Regions from separate parts of the Acholeplasma sp. ORD1043 genome, predicted to be linked through region 2. Evidence: a T-box and tRNA genes for the amino acid it is inferred to sense, from the RefSeq annotation. Region 2 holds a T-box; the other holds one or more tRNA genes.
The links. A T-box is a leader RNA that pairs with one kind of tRNA and senses whether it is charged. The one in region 2 lies ahead of trpS (tryptophan--tRNA ligase), so its partner is inferred to be a tRNA-Trp.
Positions count from the first base shown of each region.

Region 1: it has a tRNA-Trp gene. The T-box ahead of trpS (tryptophan--tRNA ligase) is inferred to sense a tRNA for this amino acid. The anticodon was not compared.

Region 1 covers NZ_JAQLOJ010000003.1:20,935-32,188, reverse strand. Annotated here, with positions in the region: gene PG914_RS01820 (hypothetical protein) at 66-215, opposite strand; gene PG914_RS01815 (SDH family Clp fold serine proteinase) at 230-1,255, opposite strand; gene PG914_RS01810 (hypothetical protein) at 1,459-1,914, opposite strand; tRNA gene PG914_RS01805 (tRNA-Leu) at 2,004-2,087, opposite strand; tRNA gene PG914_RS01800 (tRNA-Gln) at 2,113-2,187, opposite strand; tRNA gene PG914_RS01795 (tRNA-His) at 2,213-2,288, opposite strand; gene PG914_RS01790 (hypothetical protein) at 2,420-3,499, shown strand; tRNA gene PG914_RS01785 (tRNA-Trp) at 3,559-3,633, shown strand; gene PG914_RS01780 (glycoside hydrolase family 18 protein) at 3,803-5,986, shown strand; gene PG914_RS01775 (glutaredoxin family protein) at 6,038-6,298, opposite strand; gene nrdF (class 1b ribonucleoside-diphosphate reductase subunit beta) at 6,295-7,392, opposite strand; gene nrdE (class 1b ribonucleoside-diphosphate reductase subunit alpha) at 7,403-9,505, opposite strand; gene nrdI (class Ib ribonucleoside-diphosphate reductase assembly flavoprotein NrdI) at 9,502-9,882, opposite strand; gene nrdG (anaerobic ribonucleoside-triphosphate reductase activating protein) at 9,900-10,418, opposite strand; gene PG914_RS01750 (anaerobic ribonucleoside triphosphate reductase) at 10,390-11,254, opposite strand, start outside.
Region 2 covers NZ_JAQLOJ010000015.1:26,768-38,021, reverse strand. Annotated here, with positions in the region: gene PG914_RS06175 (beta-N-acetylhexosaminidase) at 1-698, shown strand, start outside; gene def (peptide deformylase) at 744-1,331, opposite strand; gene PG914_RS06165 (pseudouridine synthase) at 1,375-2,070, shown strand; gene PG914_RS06160 (YlbG family protein) at 2,075-2,308, shown strand; gene rpsP (30S ribosomal protein S16) at 2,384-2,620, shown strand; gene PG914_RS06150 (KH domain-containing protein) at 2,644-2,892, shown strand; gene rimM (ribosome maturation factor RimM) at 2,899-3,372, shown strand; gene trmD (tRNA (guanosine(37)-N1)-methyltransferase TrmD) at 3,369-4,100, shown strand; gene rplS (50S ribosomal protein L19) at 4,182-4,544, shown strand; gene PG914_RS06130 (LacI family DNA-binding transcriptional regulator) at 4,662-5,654, shown strand; gene tyrS (tyrosine--tRNA ligase) at 5,877-7,112, shown strand; gene PG914_RS06120 (diacylglycerol/lipid kinase family protein) at 7,132-7,974, shown strand; gene PG914_RS06115 (rhodanese-like domain-containing protein) at 8,085-8,402, shown strand; gene trpS (tryptophan--tRNA ligase) at 8,427-9,434, opposite strand; T-box leader at 9,488-9,667, opposite strand; gene pepF (oligoendopeptidase F) at 9,702-11,254, opposite strand, start outside.

The DNA.
Region 1 (11,254 bases), on a different contig from region 2:
TATGACAATATCGGGGAAAATATCTTTGAGATGTTTATATTGTAAAAAAATAGAAAAAGCAGAAATTATCTGCTTTCTTTATTTTCTTTCTTTTCTTCTCTTCTATCTTCAAATTTCAAGGCACTTGCATCAAGCTGATAAGTAACTGAAGAGCTTTTAGCACTTTTTGATGTTGTTTTAGACTGTTCATTATTCACAACATACATGTCATACATAACAATTGACCTCCTTAATTGGATTTTTCCCATCCAATTGCATTTGTTAAGTTTAAATTAGTGTTTAATTTATCATCGATATTATATTTTACTATAATTTCATTCATTAAGCAATAATTATTGTTTACAGACTCAAGCGAAGCTAGTTTAAATCTCTCATTCATTGTATATACTTGATTAAAGACTAGACCACTTGGGATATTTTGGGAAATCTTATGAAAGAAATACTTATTTGCATCTAAAAATGGATTGTTCATATTGATTTCGTCAATAAAATCCTGCGCCACTTGCCAAATAAGTTTCTCAATCTCATCATTATCACAAACCTTTAATCCAATACTTTTAGCTTCAGTTTTGCCAACTGGATAACCATGATGATATATTTTTGTGTTTAGATGACTTGATATTTGTTTAGCTTTTCTTTTGTTTTTCATATGCTTCAAAAGAAGTTTTTCACCCATCTGAAGTCCTAATTTTGAACTTCTTTTACCAAATCCCAAAGATGTTGGATAAATCTCATCTGTTAATTTTTCTAGGAGCTTTTCCATAGATTCTTCTTTTTTAATACCAAAGTCCTTCACAAAATCCGAGAAATTCATAATATCTTCATAACCAATGTTCAGATAAGGTTTATCCTTATCTCTTGCTCTAATAGTTAACTGCGAATCTAATGGTCCTAAATTCCCATATGGATTCATTATTATTGAATCTGCTCCTAAAGCAAGCAGTGTCGCAGCACTGTACGCAGAATACGGAATTAAGACATTAATCTCTTTAAAAAATTCTCTAAGAAGAGTTATTATTCTCCACGAAACTATTGGATCCCCTCCATTACTCATAATCAGAAAATCAATTTTACCATCTTTATTATAATTAGGATTATTCACTATATCATTAATTTGAATTATGATATATGGCAAAACATCTTGATTCATACTCCCTGACATTCCTTGTCTACTTGAAGTAAAATAAGAAATCAGTGGTTGTTGTCTTAATTTCTGAATATTATCATATAATATTTTTCTTTCTTGATATCCCATAAAAAATCTCCTTTGACTACAATTATATTTTATCTTACTTAGTTAAGAAAGGCAAAACAAAAAATCCATCCAGTTCGGATAGACTGTTTTAATGGGTCATTTTGGTGCCAATGATGTAGTTCATCCGAACTTAGATGGCTTTATAACAATATCGGGGAAAATATTTCTATTTGAATACTTCATGCTCTATAATAGTTAATATTCTATACACCTATAATTGTTACTTCATAATTACTATTAATAATATAATCTATCAAAATGTTTAGACTATCTATTATTTCTTTACTATTTATTGATCTAAAATACTCCTCTTGATAATTAGATGCGATAGACTTATATAAATCATTATTCTTCAAACTATCAATTAGTGGCATTCCACTTAAGTCATTGATAATTTTTCTCATTTGCTTAATAAAATCCCTCGAATGATTTTCATTTAAATATGTCACACTAGTTATATCAAAATCTACACTTTGGCATAAAATCAAAGAAATAAATTCAAATTGATCTGGATTAAAATAGATTGAATCTTTCTTTTTGAATTTGATTCTATTTAGATGTTTGCCACTTTGAATTTCAATAATATAACTTGATTTTATATCATCAAAATAGTAAACTTTGAAGATTTTAGGTACATAATCATTCTTATATGGATTCACTATTATTCACTCTATTTCGCATATTTATACTAAAATTATACAATAAAAAAGCCTATCTGGTTCGGATAGACTGTTCTAATGGGTCATTTTGGTGCGGGCGACAGGAGTTGAACCTGCACGCCGAAGGCGCTAGATCCTAAGTCTAGTGCGTCTGCCAATTTCGCCACGCCCGCAGCAATTATGTTTCTAAAAAAAAGATGGCAGGCCCAGCAGGATTTGAACCTACGGGTGACGGAGTCAAAGTCCGTTGCCTTACCGCTTGGCTATGGGCCTATCTTTTACATTGTTGAGAATAAAGTGGGGCGGCCGAAGGGAATCGAACCCTCGAGTGTCGGCGCCACAAGCCGATGCGTTAACCACTTCGCCACGACCGCCATACTCAACGCAAGTTATATTATACCAATATTTTTCCGTTTGTAAAGTTGTAAAAGTAGGAAAATAAGTTTTTTGTATAAAAAAGTTTTTTTATTTGATATCATTAAATAGAAAGGATGTTGATGCATACATGAAATGGATAGGAAGAATCCTTTATTTTATCTTCTTAGTATTAATTGTCATGTTTATTGAAGGCAATTTATTTGGTATTAACGGTATTCAAAGATCTTTATACGTCGGAGACAAGATCGCTAATGCGATGGAAGACAATGAAGATTTCGATGTTTATGACGGAATTGCGCATATTAATACCGCTTTAGGTATTTATTATTCAGATTCTGCTATAAAAAACGCTGATGGTGGAGAAAGTTATGATACCACCGGTGAAGCAATAGATGATCTATATAAGGTTAAATTTAGTATTTACCCAATGATCTCTGCTCATAAAAATCGTAAAGCTGCATTCTATGAAGACGGTTTCTATATTGTCTTAGATGAATACAACGAAGATGTATTCTACTATACACTATCAATTGTGGCATATAATGTGAACGATCCTGAGAAAACTCTAATCACAAGATCTAACAAGCTTACTGATTCAGAGGGTAAAGTTCAAGATGTACGTTCATTTAACATTTATCTATTACCTGGGGATTTATTTGTAAACAGTAAAGTACCACGCACTACTTATATCGCTAACTATAACTTCTACGATGCTACACAAGACAGTTTAATTAGTGATGGAGAATTACATGAGTATGATATTGTTTCAATCGGCTTATATGCTGTAACATTAGATGAAGAAGACAAGGAAGTTCCAACACTTATCTATAGAGTGACTGATGGTGAACAAAACTTCACTGGTGCACCACTTGTTGAACACACTAATTTAAACTTAACAGCTGATACATATAATATCTCTAAGAACTTAGAGGATCTAACAAATCTTACAGCAAGTGATATTGAAACTTACAATATCGTGACTTTATACCACCCAATTGATTTAAGCGACTATACGAACGTTTACTTCATCGTATTCGGTATTTATATCGTGTTTATTGTAATCATTCCTTACTTCTGGTTCTTCCATGGTAAGATTATGGCCGCAGTTAGAGCACGTAGACCAAAGAAGGCTGAAGCAGTAATTGTTGATCGCCCTCAAGAGGAACAACTATTTAGTGACGTAGAACCAAAGAGCGATGATAAATAATCGCTCTTTTTCTTACTTGAAATGTCAATGAATATTTGCTATACTATAAAGGCTGACTGGGGGACATGGTGTCAACGGTAGCACTACGGTCTCCAAAACCGCCTGTGTGGGTTCGAATCCTGCTGTCCCCGCCACTAAAGCATTCGAAACATCGCTCTTGCGGTGTTTTTTTATTTATTATCTATATTTGATTTCTATTGTGGGATTTTTTATAGAGTTTGAAAAATTTATTCGTTTTTAACTAATATTAGACGTTTATATAATAAACTGTCTATATAAAGAACAATGATAGGGATTACATTTATGAAAAAAGTACTAATCTTATGTCTATTTGCCTTCTTCTTGATTTTAGTGGCTTGCCAGGAAATCGTTGAAGAAGAAAAGAATTATTTAGACATTACAATCGATTTGAAAGAAAGAACTGCAACATCAATTAATAACGTTGATGTTTCTTTAAGCGCAGAGGAAACAAAGTTTGTCTTAGTAGCTGATGTTTCATCACTAGAAAAATTTACTTTAAGAGTCAATGAATCAATTGTTGATGAGGCTGAATATGTGATTGAAGATGGTAGATTAACTTACCGCTTCTTCTCTACTCGCTATGTTAATCAAAATGAATTATTACCTGTAACATATTCATTCGACAGAAATGGTGGGGTGTATCCAAGATCAGTTTTAGAAACATTAACACCTTTTTATGAAATAGAATTTAAAGCCTTTAATAATCAAAATTCAAACGACTTTACAGTCTTTACACCAAAAGAAACTGGACTTCGTTGGAATTATAAGATGTTTATTAAATACGATGAAGTACTAGATTTATATCAAATTGTTTATACCGACTATAAATCTTCTGGTTTAGAGCATATTGATTTTAAAGATTACGATTTCATCTTAGGGACATATCATCAAAATGAGTTGCCAGAAAATGATTTATTATTGGGTTCATTATTTAAGAGTGAATCTATTGGTTCATACGTATACTTTGATGGCGATATTTCAACATACACAGGTGGATCACTTAACGCATACTTCTTCAAACCAACCGCTTTAGAATATCAATTAGAAATGTTTGTTGATGCAGATACTTCTCTACCAGAAATCGTTAAGCCAAACTTCTCATTTAAGGGTTGGTATGATGGTTCAAATTATTTAGATAGTCTAACTTTAGTGAAGGCAGGCGATCATAAGAACGTGATTAATCTATCCGCACACTTTGAAGGTGCATCAATTGAGAGTCTAAATCAATACTTAAATTCAATCATTCCCACATATACAGATAAGAATATTTACTTACCTACTTCGTATAGTAGCTATAATATTTCATGGAGTTCTTCTAATCCTGAAATCTTATCTAATACCGGGGAATTTAATATTTCATACAATGAAAAGAAAATAACTTTAACTGCGACAATCACTGGTTTAGATAATCCAATTATTCGTACATTTAATATTGATGTTTTATTCAAAAAAGAATTAGTTGCAGTAGGGATTGCATCAAGTTATATTTATAGAAACTACTCAACTGTCAATGATGCTTTCTTTGAATCATTAGATATTATTAACACTGCATTCTTAACCGCAGATAATCTTGGTAATTTAAATGGTCTAGCTGTCTTAAATAATATTCAAACATACATCTTCCCTAAAGCTAAGCAATATGGTAACTGGGTTTTATTCTCAGTTGCTCCTGAATCACAATGGAGTTCATTGATTACAAGTCAGGCAATGTTAGATACTTTTGCTGATAACATTGTAACAATCATTAATACCTATGGTTTTGATGGTGTTGATATTGACTGGGAAACACCTACAAACTCTCAAAGAACTGCTTATACACAACTTATGCGTACAGTCTATCAGAAGGTTAAAGCAAACAATCCAAACCACTTAGTAACAACTGCTATTACAGGCGGACAATGGCAACCACCACAATATGACCTAATAAATTCCGGTCAATATATCGACTATATTAATGTTATGACATATGGTATGTCTAATAATGGTGGGAGTTACCAAAACCCATTATATCGTTCAACAACATTCAATAACCCAACTTTCCAAGTTGGTCGTTCAGCATCAAGTGCTTCTATTGATGAATCTGTTCCAATCTTTAACAACTACGGCATACCAAATAGTAAGTTAATCTTTGGTCTTGCATTCTATGGCATTAGACAAACTAGAACATTCAATTCTAGCACCGGTACCTATGGTTCATGGGTAAACGCTGGTTCAGTCTTCTATAATGAAATTCTAAGTATTGTTAACAATCCTGATTACAGTGTTGTTTATGATACTAAAGCGGGTGTTCCTTATATCATCAAGAATGATGGTCGTGAGTTTATCTCATATGATAACCCTCGCTCTATCCAAGAAAAAGCTCAATACATTTATGACAAGGAACTTGCCGGTTTAATGTTCTGGGAATATGGAACAGATACTACCGGTCAATTACTAGAAGCTATGGCTACTGGATTAGGTAAATAACTTATACAAAACAAAAGGCTTAGGATTGCTCCTAAGCCTTATTTTTATATTTTATTTTTTTCCAACGTGTTTTTCTAAAAACTGAACCACAGGTGTAGGTTGAGTTCTAGTTAATACTTCATCTGCAGCAATCATAGTTGGCAGATTTAAGATACCGTAAGTTGCAGTTATTTTTTCAAACTCTTCAGTATCAGTTTCTTTATTTACGATTTTAATGTCTGCAGCATATTTATCGTTTAATCCAAACTTTAAGAACATCTTTAAGGCTGCACATTGTGGACAGTCATTTTTAGTAAGTAAAATTACACTCATTTTTTCCCTCCAAATGTAATAATCTTTTCAGTTTCAAAATTGAAATCAGAGTCTTTTAACATTTCACTCTTCATCTTTTGATAACCATTACCTTTCATTGAGAAGTTATCCATTGTCTTAGTTTCAGTGTTTAGTCCGTTTAAGACAACTGGGTTTACTTCTTCTGATTCAAAGTAAGGATCAAAACCTAAGTTCATTAATGCTTTATTCGCATTATATCTAACAAACACTTTAACATCATGTGATAAATCAACTGAGTCATAGATTGATTCAACAAGTTCATTTTGCTCATGATATAAATCAAGTAATAGTTTATTCATCCATTCTTGAAGTTGATCTTGAGTATCATTATCAAATGTTTCATAAACTTCTTGAGCAAGTCTACCCACGTATAATCCATGAATAGATTCATCTCTTAAGATTAAGTTAATGATTTCACCTGCTTGCATGAGTTTCCCTTGTCCATAAAAGAATAAAGGATAGTAGAATCCTGAGTAGAATAGCCAGGTTTCTAAAAATACTGATGCTACCATGGCTTTCCACTGTGCAATATTGAAGTCAACTTCTTTAAAACTTGGAGAGTTTTCTTCAAACTTCTTTAAATAATTGTACTTATCTAATTCTTTATATAAACCTACAATGATTTGCATAATCTTTTGTAGATTCTTATGTGACTCACCCCATCTGAATAATTCATCAATTTCAGGGGTAGACATGTAAGTCATAAAGATGTTTGAATAACTTTTAGCATGGACCGCATTTTCCATCGCGGCCATAAAATTTAAAACTGCTTTTCTTTGGTGGAAATGCTCATCCATGGAACGTGCAACAACCGGCATTCCAATATCACCTTGATGGGTATCTAGGAATGTTAAGACCAGTAAGTTTCTTGCATAAGCTAGTTTAATATCGTCTGGTAATACACTCCAAACGTTTAAGTCTGGTTGTAAGGAAATGTCTTCAGGACGCCAAAACTGAGAAAGATTTTGTTCGTAGAAATTTTGAGTAAAATCATCTTCCATTTCATTCCAGTTGGCACCATTATAAAGAATTTCTTCTTCTTTAATTAATTTTGTTTTAGGCTTCTTTACCATAATCTTCTCCTTAGACTGCACATGATTCACATTCTTCAATTTTTAACTTTTGAGTACGGGTATAGTAAAGTGTCTTAATACCTTGGTAATGTGCGTATAAATAATATTTTTGAAGTTCTCTTGTTGTAATATCTGATGTAATACATAATTCAAATGAAATACCTTGGTCAACGTGCTTTTGAGCAGTTGCGATCACATCGATAACTTTAAAGTTATCCATACGATAAGCTGTTTCATACATGAAAGCCGCTTTATCAACTGCAGGCATTGGATAGTAAGTCTTTGAGTTACCATAAGTTCTTTCTTCAACTAATTGCTTAATTGGTGTTAAAGAAGGTGTTGCTGACATCACATAACCAATTGATCCATTAGGAGCAATTGCTAAGCGGTGTGAGTTATAAAGACCATAAGTCATCACATCTTCTTTTAATTGTAGCCAATCATCATCCGTTGGGATATAAGTATCTTTAAAGATTTCTTTAACTTTATCAGTCTTAGGTAAGATTTGACCACGACCATCAAAGTATGTGCCATCTGCATATTTTGACTTTTCAAAACGATAGAACTTTTCACCGGTTTCTTTAGCTTTTAACATTGAGTGTTGTAGTGAATAGTAATTAACCATGTTGAAGAATACATCGATTAGGTCTAAGTTTTCTTCGCTACCATATAAAATATAGTTTTCAGCGATGAAACCATGGTGACCCATGATACCAAAACCAACTGAACGGTTTAAACGGTTTGCTTTTGCAACTGCTGGAACATGTTTGATATCTGTATTCATAGATACTGAGTTCATCACATCCATAGCAGCAAAAACAGTTTCTTTGATTGTGTTATGTTTGATCATATTACCCATATGACCAGATGCTAAGTTACATGAAATATCCATACCAACTTCATCTTGGTTTGCACCATAGTCACCATAATGTGAAGTGATGGTTGGTTGTAGAATTTCTGTACATAGGTTTGAGAATTTAACCGGTATATCTAGTGGATTTGCATTATTAACATTGTCACTAAACATAATGTAAGGATAACCTGATTCACCTTGTAGAGAGGCAATCATATCAAGTAGTTTTCTAGGGTTTACTTTGCGTTTTCTAACCTCAGGGTTTTCAACTAAAATGTCATACCATTTGTTCATGTCAATTGATACATCAGCAAAGTCTAGACCAGTTTGTTGATAAACAGTATGTGGATAGAATACATACATATCTTTATTTTCTCTAGCAAGTTCAATAAATTTATCTGGGATGACAACCCCCATTGATAATGTCTTAACACGAATATCATCATCTGCATTTAACTTCTTAGTTGATAAGAAATCTTCAATATCAGCATGGAAGATATTTAGGTAAACGGCTCCAGCACCAGTTCTTTGACCCATTTGGTCAGCATATCTAAAGTTATTATCAAGTAGTTTTGCAACCCCTACAACACCTTTAGACACGTTTGGAATACCTTTAATCGCCTCACCCTTTGCACGTAAGTTAGAAAGGTTGATTGAAACCCCTCCACCCACTTTAGATAATTGCATTGAGAATTCTGAAATTCTTGAAATATCATTGAGTGAGTCACCTGCTTCAAGTAAGAAACATGAAACAAATTCCCCTCTCATCTTCTTACCAGTGTTAAGAAGGGTTGGTGTTGCTGGTGTAAAATCTTGAGCAATTAATAATCTAATAATTTGGCGTGCTCTTTCAAAATCACCATTTGCATGATAAAGTGCGTTAATCGCAAGTCTATCTTCATAGCGTTCTAAGAAATTTTTTCCATCACGGCTCTTTAATGCGTAGTCATTATAGAACTTGAAAGCACCCATATAGGTTGGAAAACGGAATTTTGCAGCGTATGCAATATCAAAAACCGTTTGAATTTGTTCCATGGTATATTTTTCTAGGAATTCTTTCTCATAGTAATTATTTTCAATTAAGTATTCTAGTTTTTCCTCTAGTGAGTGGAAAAACTGAGTCTTCCTATTGATCTCATTTAAGAAGTAACTCTTAGCCGCTTGTCTATCTTTGTCGATATCACGGATTTGACCATTCTCATCGGTAATTTGGTTATTTAAGATTATCCATTCTGGAATAATATCTTTTCTTTGATTCATATGCTTACGCCCTCTTCTCTCTCTTCTTTATTTCTTAACCAGGTTTTCACAAGTTCTACATCCTTGGGAAAACCAGATCCTTCAAACTTAAGTATTAATGGGATTTGGTATATCGCTTCGATTAAATCTCCTGCTTTACCAAAGTTTTCACCCCAGTTTTTATTTCCAGAAACTGCTACCCCAACGACTCTATCTTTATATAGATCTAAGAAATATTTAGTTGTTGCTGGAATTGAACCAAAATTAATATTTCTGGTTACTAAGAATATGTCATCATTAGGTTCACCTTCATACAGTTTAACGTGTACGGAATCATATCCTAATTTTTGAGCAAACCTTTTTGTTTGTCCGGTTAAACTATCAAATACAACTAACAAATCCCATTCACCTTTCTTTAATATCTGGTTACGACTTCATCTTTCATTTTTGTTTCTTTTAAATCAATCACTCGTTGGTTACTTGAACCTCGCCACATAAGTGATAAATCTTTTAATTGATGAATGAACGGTCCATCAATGAGTAAGTCCGCTGTTTCTAATATGCCATTGGTATATTCACAGTTTCTTGCTTTAAGTGATTCATAAGTATAACCACTATATACGATGACTTCTAAGTTATCTTTCTTTGCAAGTTTAACAAGTTCATAAACTGCTTCAACTTGTAAGAAAGGTTCACCACCACTTATTGTGATACCCGATAAGAGTGGATTTCCCCTCCATTTGTTTTTGATAAACTCTAAGTCAACAAACTCTCCAGCCTCAAGTTCATGGGTTGCTGGGTTGTGGCAAAATGCACAACGAAGTTTACAACCTTGAGTAAAGACAACCATTCTAATGCCTTCACCATCTACAATCGATTCATCAATGATGTTATTAATTCTTAGTTTAAGCTCGGTAGTGTTTAACACGTTCATCAACTTCTTTTCTCTTAGCATCATTGAATCTATCTAGAGTTCCCACTAAGTACCCTGTAATTCTTCTGATTCTATCAAATGGTTGTTCAGCTGTTTCTTTACGTCCACATTTTGGACAAACATCATTAATAATGCCTACATATTTACATACCGGGTCAAAATCAACAGGGTGATTAATTGATCCATAACCAACACCTTTTTCACCCATATACTTAATAATGGTTTCAAATGCTTTAATGTTCTTAGCAGGATCACCATCAAGTTCAATATATGTAATATGACCACCGTTGGTTAATTCATGATATGGTGCTTCAATATCAATCTTCTTATAAGCTTCAATTGGATAATAAACTGGTACATGGAATGAATTTGTATAGAAATCATGATTGGTCACACCTTCAATAATGCCAAATCTCTTCTTATCCATGTTTACAAATCTACCAGATAAACCTTCAGCAGGTGTTGCAATCACTGAAAAGTTTAAATGCGTTTCTAAAGCCTTTTTATCAGCTAATGCTCTCATGTGTTTAATAATCTTTAAACCAAGTTTTTGAGATTCTTTGTCTTCACCATGGTGTTTACCAGTTAAAACTTTTAAACATTCAGCAAGACCAATGAAACCAACTGCTAATGAACCATGTTTAATAACTTCTTCAATTGTATCTGATGGTTTTAACTTTTTAGAGTTAATCCAAACACCTTGCCCCATTAAGAATGGGAAGTTATAGACATGTAATCCTTTTTGGATATCAAATCTTTCTAAAAGTTGTTCAAATACTAAATCTAGTGTACGATCTAATTCTTTGAAGAACTCATCTTGATTTTTAGTGGTTAAT
Region 2 (11,254 bases):
ATGGCTATTTAACATACTTTGATAGTGAAGTTAATGATGCATTTAAATCATTCTTTGAAGGTGCAACATCGGTATCATTTGACCGCTTTATGTTAGTTGATTCAGCAAACTATTTATCAAATAATGTGAAAGACTTAAATTCAGCTAATAAACATTTCTTATATAATGACATCTTACTTGGATTAATGGATACAGCAGTTGAAAAGAAATATCCGTCAATGTTTAAAAAGTATGCAAACCAAATTTTTGAAAACCTTGGTAACTTTGGTGAATTTGAATACTTATTCTATACTCAATATAAACTATTAAATACACTTTCTAAAAAAGTTATGCTAGGCGTTTTATTAAGAGAAACTTATAAAGAAAAAGACATAACTAAACTTAAAAAACTTGTCTCAAAATTAAAGAGTACAGTTAAAGCGCTAGATCAATTCCACGAGACATTTGAAACACAGTGGTCAAGAGAAAATAAAGCTTTCGGTTATGAAATTCAAGATTTAAGAATTGGTGGTATAAGATCAAGAATGCTCACTGCAATTGAAAAGGTGAGTGCATATATCAACGGTGAATTAGAATTGATTGAAGAACTAGAAGTTGATTTACTTGATTATTATGGTGGATACGATAAGTATAACAAAGTTAAGCACATTGTTGAATATCGTTACTTACCTTTAGTTTCTGTAGGAGTTAATGTTTAATGATAAAAAAAGCATACCCAGCTTTGGGTATGCTTATTCATTAAATTATTCAGTTGTTTTTGAATCTTCTTCCTCATCAACTTCAAACAGAGGAAATGCATTTGGTAATTCTGGATATAATTTAGTTGTAAACATAATGCCTTCTAAATGATCGAATTCATGTTGGAAGACAATTGCAGGATAACCGATGAACTCACGTTCTATTGGTTCTGCAGTTTCTGTTTCTAAATTTAAATGATAACCCTTGATTCTAATACCATATTTTCTTGGTGTAATACCTTCGGTTTCTCTATCAACAGATAGGCAACCTTCGCCACCTGGAATAAAACATTCTTCTTTGGTTGCACCAATAATTTCAGGGTTAATCATTATGTATGAATAGAGTGTTCCATCTAAATCTTGGACATGCATAGCAAACATACGTTTAAGTTTGTTTACTTGTGGTGCAGCAAGACCAACCGATGGTCGTAGTCTATATTTCTTAACTTTTTCATCATCTTGAGAATTGATCACATACTCTAGTAAATCTTTGCCTAATTTGATATCCTCTTTAGAAAGTGGAAGTAAAACAGGTTTTGATTTAGTCGTAAGCGTTGGATGACCTTCTCGAATAATATTTTGCATGGTTATCATCAGGGTTTCACCTCAAAAACATTATAGCATAAGGAGTAAACATGTGCGATTAGATAAGTTACTTTCTAACCTGAAATATGGGAGTCGTACCGAAATTAAATCATTTGTTAAAAAAGGACTTATTACTGTTAATGGTAAAGTTGTTAAGTCTGCTGATTTAGATGTTAAACCTGAAACGGATTTAATTACTTTAAATAATGAACAAATTTACTATAAAGAGACAATCATTTTAGCAATGCATAAACCAGCCGGCTACATTTCTGCTAATCAAGATAGAAAAGATCCTGTGGTTACTGATTTATTACAAAAACCTTATGATAAATTTGACTTTAAGATTTGTGGTAGACTAGATAAAGATACAGAAGGGTTACTAATTCTTACAACCAGTGGTGATATTCAACATGAAATTACCCATCCTAAAAAGCATCTAGATAAGATTTATGAAGCCACACTTGATAAGCCATTTAATGATGATGCAATGCAAAAATTATTAAATGGTGTAGAATTAACCGATACTGATGGTGAAATTTATTTCACTGCTGCAAAGAATTTACATTATAATAGTAATAAGGTTGAAATTACCATCGATGAAGGTAAGTTTCATCAAATTAAAAAAATGTTTGCTAAAGTTGGTTTTACAGTTACTTATTTGAAACGCATTCAAATTGGTGAACTAAAACTAGATTTAGAACTTGGTAAATATAAAGAAATCGTCTTAAGTGACATCAAAGGGAAGTGAACTTATGCAAATTGAACGTGTTGCATACATCGTTGACTTTAAAGGAAAAGAAGTTCCTAAGAAGTTAGAGAACATGGATATCCATGTGGCCTATGTTTCAAAGAAGGCAAATTACGCAATTGTATACTTCGATAAAGTAAAAGGTGAAAAGACTTTAATCTCTCAATTACAAAACATTAAGGGATTTATTGGGGTATATCCATCACTCTTCTTTAATGAAGAAGCAAATATTAAATAATGTCAAGGAAAAATACTTGACACCTTTATTATTTATGATAGAATATATCAGGAATTAAATTTAAAAGGAGACATAATTATGGTTAAACTACGTTTACAACGCTTTGGTAATCACAAACGTCCATTCTACAGAATCGTAGCTGCAGACGCAAAAGCACCAAGAGATGGTAAATTCTTAGAAATCCTTGGTACATATGAGCCAATCAAAGGTACAGTTTTAGTTAACAACGAAAAAGTTGCTAAATGGATCGCAAATGGTGCTCAACCAACTGATACAGTTAAGAGTTTATTCAAGAAGTTCGATATTAAATAATCTTTAAGGGGGTTAAAAAACATATGGCAGTTGATTTTGAAAAATTAATCAAACAAATAGTGGTGCCATTAGTGGTTTCCCCAGATGATGTTCATGTCAAAGTTTTAAGTGAAGAGGCTGGAGTGGTACACATTCAACTCCTAGTCAACTCTAATGACTTAGGCAGAGTAATTGGTAAAGGCGGTAAAATCGCAAGTGCCATTCGTACCATTGTTTACGCAGGTGCATCCAAAGAAGGCAAAAGAGTGCACATCGATATCGATGCGTATTAAAATCTGATGATGTATTCAATTGGTAAGATCGTGGCAACCCACGGCATTAAAGGTGAAGTTAAAATCCTATCGCATAGTGATTTTGACAGAATCAAAATAGGTCACACTATTTATGCTGGTGATACACCACTGAAAATTCGTTCTGTACGCAGACAAAATGAATATTATCTCGTAGGGTTTGAAGGTTATCTTACATTAACCGAAGTCGAACCACTTAAGAAAAAAGAAGTATTTACAACTGAGGAGCCAACCCTTGGTGAAGATGAATTCCATCTGCCTAAACTTGTCGGTAAAGACGTGTTTAGTATGAATCAAATTCATTTGGGAAAAGTTGAGTCATTAGTTGAAGTACCTCAAGGTTATTTACTTCGAATTGAAACAAATGATAAAAAATTGGTTTATGTTCCTTTTGTGAATGCTTTTGTTAAAAGTATTTCAGATGAGGGTATTATGATTGAAACCATTGAAGGATTAATATGAGAATCGATATTGTAACGATTTTTCCTAACTTTTTTAATGAATTTCTAACCACCAGTAAAATTAAGCATGCAATTGAAGATGGAGCTGTTTCTATCAATATTCATGACTTAAGAGATTATACTGATCTTAAAGGTGGCAAAATCGATGATACACCTTATGGTGGTGGTGCAGGTATGTTAATGATCTTCCCACCATTTTACAAACTTTTACAAAAATTAAAAACAGAAGATACTTATACAATTTTCTTATCACCACAAGGTCGCGTATTCAATCAACAAATTGCAACTGAGTTTAGAGACACCAAGAAACACCTCATCTTAATTTGTGGACATTATGAGGGGATTGATGAACGCGTATTAGAGTTTGTTGATGAAGAAATCTCTATTGGAGATTACGTATTAACAGGTGGTGAAATTCCTGCAATGGTTATCGTTGATGCCATTACAAGGCTGTTACCAGGCGTTATTAACGAAGCATCTTATATTGATGACTCACATCAACAAGGCTTACTAAAGTACCCACAATACACCAAACCAGAAGTTTACGAAGATCGCCGTGTGCCTGAAGTATTACGTTCAGGGCATCATGAAAATATTCGTAAATGGAGATTATATATGAGTCTTAAAAAGACTTATACAAAACGTCCGGATTTAATAGAAAAGAAGGTTCTTTCTAAAGAAGAATCTAAAATTCTTGATCAAATTAAAAAAGAGATTGAATCTAAATAGTGATTCAAGTATAATAAAAAAGGCACGCTGGTCCGCTGAGTATTCTACTCAAGAACAGACGTTAAAATAAGGAGTCTATATATGGCAAAGTTAAAAGGTCAAGCTTTAATAGCTGCAATTACTGCTAAATACATCCAAGATCGTCCATCTTTCAAAGCTGGTGACAACGTAAAAGTTTACGTTAAGATCAAAGAAGGTAACAAAGAAAGAATTCAGTTATTCGAAGGTTTAGTTATCAAACGCCAAGGCGGTGGCATCTCAGAAACTTTCACAGTTCGTAAGGTTTCAAATGGGGTCGGCGTTGAAAGAACATTCCCTGTTCATTCACCAGCTATCGATCGCTTAGAAGTATCTCGTATTGGGGTAGTTCGTCGTGCGAAGTTAAACTATATCCGCGCATTAAGCAAGAAAGCTTCAAGAATCAAAGAGAAAAAACAAGATTAAGACTAACCGGCTTCGGCCGGTTTTCTTTTTCATGAAAAAATTTTCATTTTGTTACATTACACATTGTAAGCACTTCCATTATATGTTATAATGGTTTCAATAAAGAGGTGATTTTTTATGAGCAATGCGACTATTTATGATGTTGCTGGTGCTGCTGGGGTATCATTAGCTACTGTATCAAGAGTACTAAACTCACCAGAAAAAGTAAAAGAAGAGACACGTTTACGTGTATTAAAAGTGATTAAGGAATTAGGTTATAGACCTAATGTAATCGCTCGTGGGCTTGCATCTAGAAAAACTACTACCGTTGGGGTTGTTATTTCTGATATCACGAGAGCATCTGTTGCACAAATGTTAGGTGGTATTTCTGATATTGCAACCAAATATAACTATTCAATCAAGTTATTTTCAATTCCTGAAGATGCTGATGTTTTAGATGCCTTACAAAATATTGTTGCTGAACAAGTCGATGGTATTTTATATCTAAACGATGAACTATCAGATCGTGATGTGGAATTATTAAAACGAATGTTTAATGATAATAACATTCCATACGTGTTTGCTAACGTTGTAACAACCGACCCGATTGTTCCAACTGTTTCAATTGATTATGCTAAAGCTGGTTATGAAATCACTAAAAAGATGATTGATAAAGGATGTAAAGATATTTACTTCTTATCAACTGCACGCCGTTATTCAGTAAATGATAAAAAAGAAGAAGGTTATACAAAAGCGATGTTAGAATCTAACCTTGAACCGCGTATCTTTAGAACAAGTGGAGATACTGCGATCAACAGACCTCACTTTGAGACATTCTTCGCAGACATCAATGTTGATGGTGCAATCGCAGTTCGTGACTCAATTGCAGTATCATTCTTAAATACAGCGATTATTAATGGTAAAAAGGTTCCAGACAATCTAAAAATTGCTGGTTTCCAAAATACAAAATATGCAGCACTAGCGCGTCCTGCATTAACATCAATCGATATTCCAGTTTATGATATCGGTGCAGTTTCAATGAGATTATTAACTAAATTAATGCAATCTAAGAGTGTTGAAAATACTAGAATTGTTCTTCCTCATAGAATTGTTGAAAGAGAATCAATTTAATCGGTCGATGAATTTGACTTAAGTAGTCTATACAACTAAGTAAAGAAATCTAGTGGTTGATGCAAACTAGAAGTTAATGTATGAGATGAATTACACCAAATGAGACCGTTGAAATAATGAGTGCGTAATATGATTATTACGAACTAAGGTGGTACCACGAATTAACTCGTCCTTAGACTAATTTTTAGTCTAAGGATTTTTTCTTAAGAAAGGATGAAAAACATGAACTTATACGATGAACTTATATGGCGCGGCATGGTTAAAGATGTTTCTAATGTCGAAGAAGCCAAAAAATTAATGAATGAGAAACAAACTAAATTCTATGTTGGATATGACCCAACAGGCGAATCACTAACGGTTGGACATTTAGTCCAAATTGTTAGAATGAAATATCTTCAAAAACATGGACATATTCCGGTTGTTTTAATTGGTGGAGCAACTGGTTTAATTGGAGACCCTAAAGAAACTCAAGAAAGAAAGTTATTAACATTAGACCAAAGTCTGGCTAATGCGAATAAGATTGAAACTCAAATTAAAAAGTTACTTGGTGGAAATGCTATTTTTGTTAACAACTATGATTGGATTTCAAAAATAGATACCATTACTTTTTTAAGAGATTATGGTAAGTACTTTAATATTGCATATATGCTAGCTAAAGATACTGTTCAAAAGCGAATTGATATTGGTATTTCATACACTGAATTCTCATACATGATCTTACAATCGATTGACTGGTTACATTTATTTAAAGAACAAGATGTTAAAATCCAATTTGGTGGTTCAGACCAATGGGGTAACATTACATCAGGGTTAGAGTTAATTAGAAAAGTTGTTGGTGAAAATGATGCAGTTGGTTTATCATCACCACTCCTATTAAAAGCCGATGGTACTAAATTTGGTAAGAGTGAAACTGGTGCGCTATGGTTAGATGAAAATCTAACATCACCATATGAACTATACCAATACTTTTTTAATGCCTCAGATAAAGATATTGAAAACTACTTAAAATTATTAACTACACTAGAACGTGAAGAAATTGAAACTTTATTAAAAGAATCAAGAGAAAAACCAGAGCTTAGAATTGCTCAACGTCGTTTAGCTGAAGAAGTTGTCACCTTTGTTCATGGTAAAGAAAAACTAGCAATTGCCTTAGAAGTTACTGAAGCTTTATTTAGTGGTGATTTTGAAAAGTTAAATGAAGAAGCCTTTGTCACATTAGAAAAAGTACTTGATAAAGTTGAACTAACTGATGAATCAACATTGGTTGAATCTTTAATCAAGGCTAATCTTGCATCTTCAAATCGTGAAGCACGTGAGTTTATCCAAACAGGTGCTGTAAGTATTAATGGCGAAAAAATTACTGATTTAAACTATACTATGAACATGGCATCTAAAGTGTTTAACAAATACGTTATTTTAAGAAGGGGTAAGAAAAAATACGCACTTGGCGTATTCTAATCTGTAGGATAAATCGTATATGGATATTATTTTATATAATCCACTATCTTCTCGTGGGAAGAATGTAAAAGTTGCAGAAAAACTAGAAAAGAAGTTAAAAAAACAAGGTAAAGAAGTCATTGTTATTAATCTTTTAAACATCATTGATGTTAAAGAATTTCTAGAAAAGCATAATGATAGTGACAGAATCATCATCTTAGGTGGTGATGGTACACTGCATAGAATTGCTAATCAAATTGAAGGTTATGAAATTAAACCAGAAGTGTACCTTTATAAAGCAGGTACTGGAAATGACTTCATTAGAACAGTTCCAGTTAAAAAGAAAATGGCGAACATTAAACCATATCTTCAAAATTTACCAGCAATGTATGTAAATGGTAAAAGAGAACTTGTTATTAACGGTGGCGGTGTTGGTCTTGATGGTTTAGTTGCATATAAAGTCAACAAATCAAAAATGGAAAAGAGTAAATCAAACTTCTTTGTAAACTCATTTGCAGGATTTAAAGAATTTAAACCAGTTGGTGCTAAATTCAATGTCGATGGTAAGGAGTTTACTGAGAAAAAGGTTTGGTTTGCATCTGCAATGTATGCTAAATACTTTGGTGGTGGTATGGCAATTTCACCTAAGAAGAAAAGAAGCGAGCATGAAATTGAACTGGTTGTAGTTAGAAACATACCAAAATGGGTTTTAGTTTTAATCTTCCCGACCATTTACTTAGGATGGCATAGAATCTTTAAGCGCTGGGTTAAATTCTACCGTGGACAAAATATTACTGTTGAATTTGATCAACCATCATATCTTCAAATGGATGGTGAACATGAATATCCAGTATTAAAATACGAAATTAGAATGGAAAAATAATAAAGTTAGTGGGATTTTCCACTAACTTTTTTTATTCCTATGCATATTTTATCTTTATCTTATTTATCTTTCATAAAATAGAATAAGTGATTTACTTATGAGGTATGATTATGTATAAAACAGTATTAACAAATGAACTTGAACAATTAATGAGAAAAAATGATTTAAATATCATTGATGTTAGAGAAATAGATGAGCTAGAAGAAGGACATATTAAAGGTGTCATTCATATGCCTATTTCTAAGTTTGCAGCAAACATCAAAAAGATTAATAAAGATGAAATGTATTATGTAATTTGTAGAACCGGCAATAGAAGTGGTGAAGTGTGCCAAGTATTATCTAAGATTGGTTATAAAGTAACGAATGTTTTAGGTGGTATGAGTACATACCAAGGTGATGTAGAATTTAATATGGATGATGTGAAATAAAAAAATAAGTGATTCCAAATGGAATCACTTTTTTCGTTGTAAACCAAGGCGAGAGAGTACCTTGGATATTTTACGTCTTGCATAAGTAGACGCTTTATCGCGACCCTTATCAAGAATGTTGTCTAATTCTCCTGATGCGATGAGTTCATTGTATCGTTTTTGAATGCCCTCAATATGATCTCCAACAATATCAGCTAATTCTTGTTTGAACTTAGCGTATGAGGTTTCATTCTCGTATTGTTTAACGATATCTTCAATTTCACGATTGGTTAATGCTGCATAAATTGTTAACAGGTTAGATATACCTGGTTTTTTCTTTTCGTCAAAATAAATCTTAGATTCAGAATCAGTAACAGCTGACTTAATCTTATTTTTGATTTGAGCAATTTGGTCTTGTAGTAAGATATATGCTTTTTCACTTTCGGAATCAGACTTACTCATTTTCTTTGTTGGGGCTTGAAGATTTTTAATCTTCGCGCCAACTTTAGGTGTAAAACCATTTGGTACTACAAATGTATCACCGTATTGTGAGTTAAATCTTTCTGCTAGTGTTCTTGTTAATTCTAAATGTTGAGTTTGGTCTTCGCCAACTGGAACGATATCCGCATCATATAAAAGAATATCGGCAGCCATTAATGCAGGATATGTAAGCAGAGAAGTTCTAACTCCTGTTGCTTGTTCTTTCTTTTTCTTTTCCTTATATTGGACCATGCGTTCCATTTCTCCAATATAAGCAGTAGATTCCATGATGTAACCAAGCATTGGATGTTCTAAAACTTCTGATTGAACAAATAAGGTTACACGTTCAGGGTCTAATCCACATGCAATATAAAATGCTGCAATATCTCTCACTCTTTTTCTTAAGAGTTGTTTATCTTGTGGGGTAGTAATTGCGTGAAGATCAGCGACAAAGATGAAAAACTCAGTGTCTTCTAATTGATCTTGTAGTTTAACAAATTGTTGGATTGCCCCAATGTAATTACCTAATGTTAATTCACCGGTTGGTTTAATACCTGAAACTAAGCGTTTCATAAAATCATCTCCTTGTGTATAAAAAATAAAAACGTCCCTAAAAGTAGTTAACTTTTAAGGACGAATATAAATCCGTGGTGCCACCTTAATTCTACGCAAACTGCATAGCACTTAAGATTAAATTGTATGACTCCAAGGCCCATTCGCTAAATGTTTATCTTGCATTTCACCTAATCTTGCAAGTCTCTTATAAATAAACTAAATTTAGTTACTTACCTTATCAACGTCACATTTATTGTAACATATAATGCATAATTTAAAAATATATTATTTTAATGCTTCTTCAAGTTGATCTAAAAGTGCATCTAATCTTTTAACAACTGCTAAGAATGTATCTTTATTTGTTAAGTCAGCACCAGCCATCTTAGCTTGGTCTACTGGATACATTGAACCACCTGATTTTAACATCTTAACGTAGTTATCAAATGCACCAGGAACGTTAGATTTAACTGAATCATAAATCTTTAGTGATGCTGCAAATGAAGTTGCATATTGATAAACGTAGAATGGTGTGTGGAATAAGTGAGGGATATAAGCCCAAACATATTGTTTTCCAGGTTCTTTAGTAATATCTAAACCATAGTAGTGTTGATATAAATCAATCATGATCTTAGATAAGTTTTGTTCAGAGATTGGGTTTCCTTCTGCAACAAGTTTGTTTGCTTCAAATTCGTATGTTGCAAATAATACTTGACGGTAGAAAGTAGAATGAATATTATCAATAGCCATTGTTAATAATTCAATCTTTTCTTGTTTTGTAGAAGCATTTTGAACGAGATAGTCTAGTAGGGCATGTTCATTGAAAGTAGAAGCAATTTCAGCAACAAAGATTGTATAGTCAGCAATTGGCATTGGTTGAGCACCATTACTAAAGATTGTATGTGCCGAGTGACCAGCTTCGTGAGCAAGCGTGAAGACTGAATCTAATGTGTCATTATGGTTTAAAAGGATGAATGGATGTTGTCCGTAAAAACCTGATGAGTAAGCACCAGTTCTTTTACCATCTTGAGGATATGCATCAACAAAACCGTCTTCAATAGCTTCTAGTTGAGCTTTTTTAAATTCTTCTGGGAAACTTTGGATAGATTTAATGAATAATTCTTTAGCTTGTTCATATGGATATTTCTTATCTGATTTTGCAAGTGGTAAGAATCTATCATAAGTATGATACGCATCTAAGCCTAAAGATTTCTTACGGATTTCAATATAACGTTTTAATGGTGCTGTGTTTTCATAAGCAGCATCTTTTAAGTTTAAGTAAACTGATTGAGGGATGTTATTATGGAAAAGTGCAGCTTCTAACGTTGATTCATAGTTTCTGCTCTTAGCATTCGCTGCAAGTTGTTGTAAGACTAGGTTGTAAGTTGCTGCAAAAGCACTCTTATTTTCAACATACTTTTTGTATAAAGTTTTAAAAATTAATTCTCTATCTTGAGCATTTGTTGAGTTTTCAAGTAATGCTCTAAATTGAGCTTGAGAAACAACAACTTCTTCACCAGTTGATAAAGTGATTTTTTCATCTTTTCTATCAATTGTTGCAAGTGATTGATAAAGTGCAGTTGGTACTGATCTTGTTGGACCAAAGTTAGCAAGTAATTTTTCTTTATCTGCATCTAGAATGTGAGTTTGTCCTCTAAATAACTTTTGATAGTTAAATAGATGAGGTTTTAAAGATTCATCCTTAGCTAAAAAAGCATAAACCTTTTCTTCACCAAGACCGATGATCTCAGGTGATACGAATGATGCAACTTGTGACCAATCTGATAGAAGCAGATTAACTTGTTGGCTTCTTGAGAGTTTATCGGTATCTTTTAAATTAA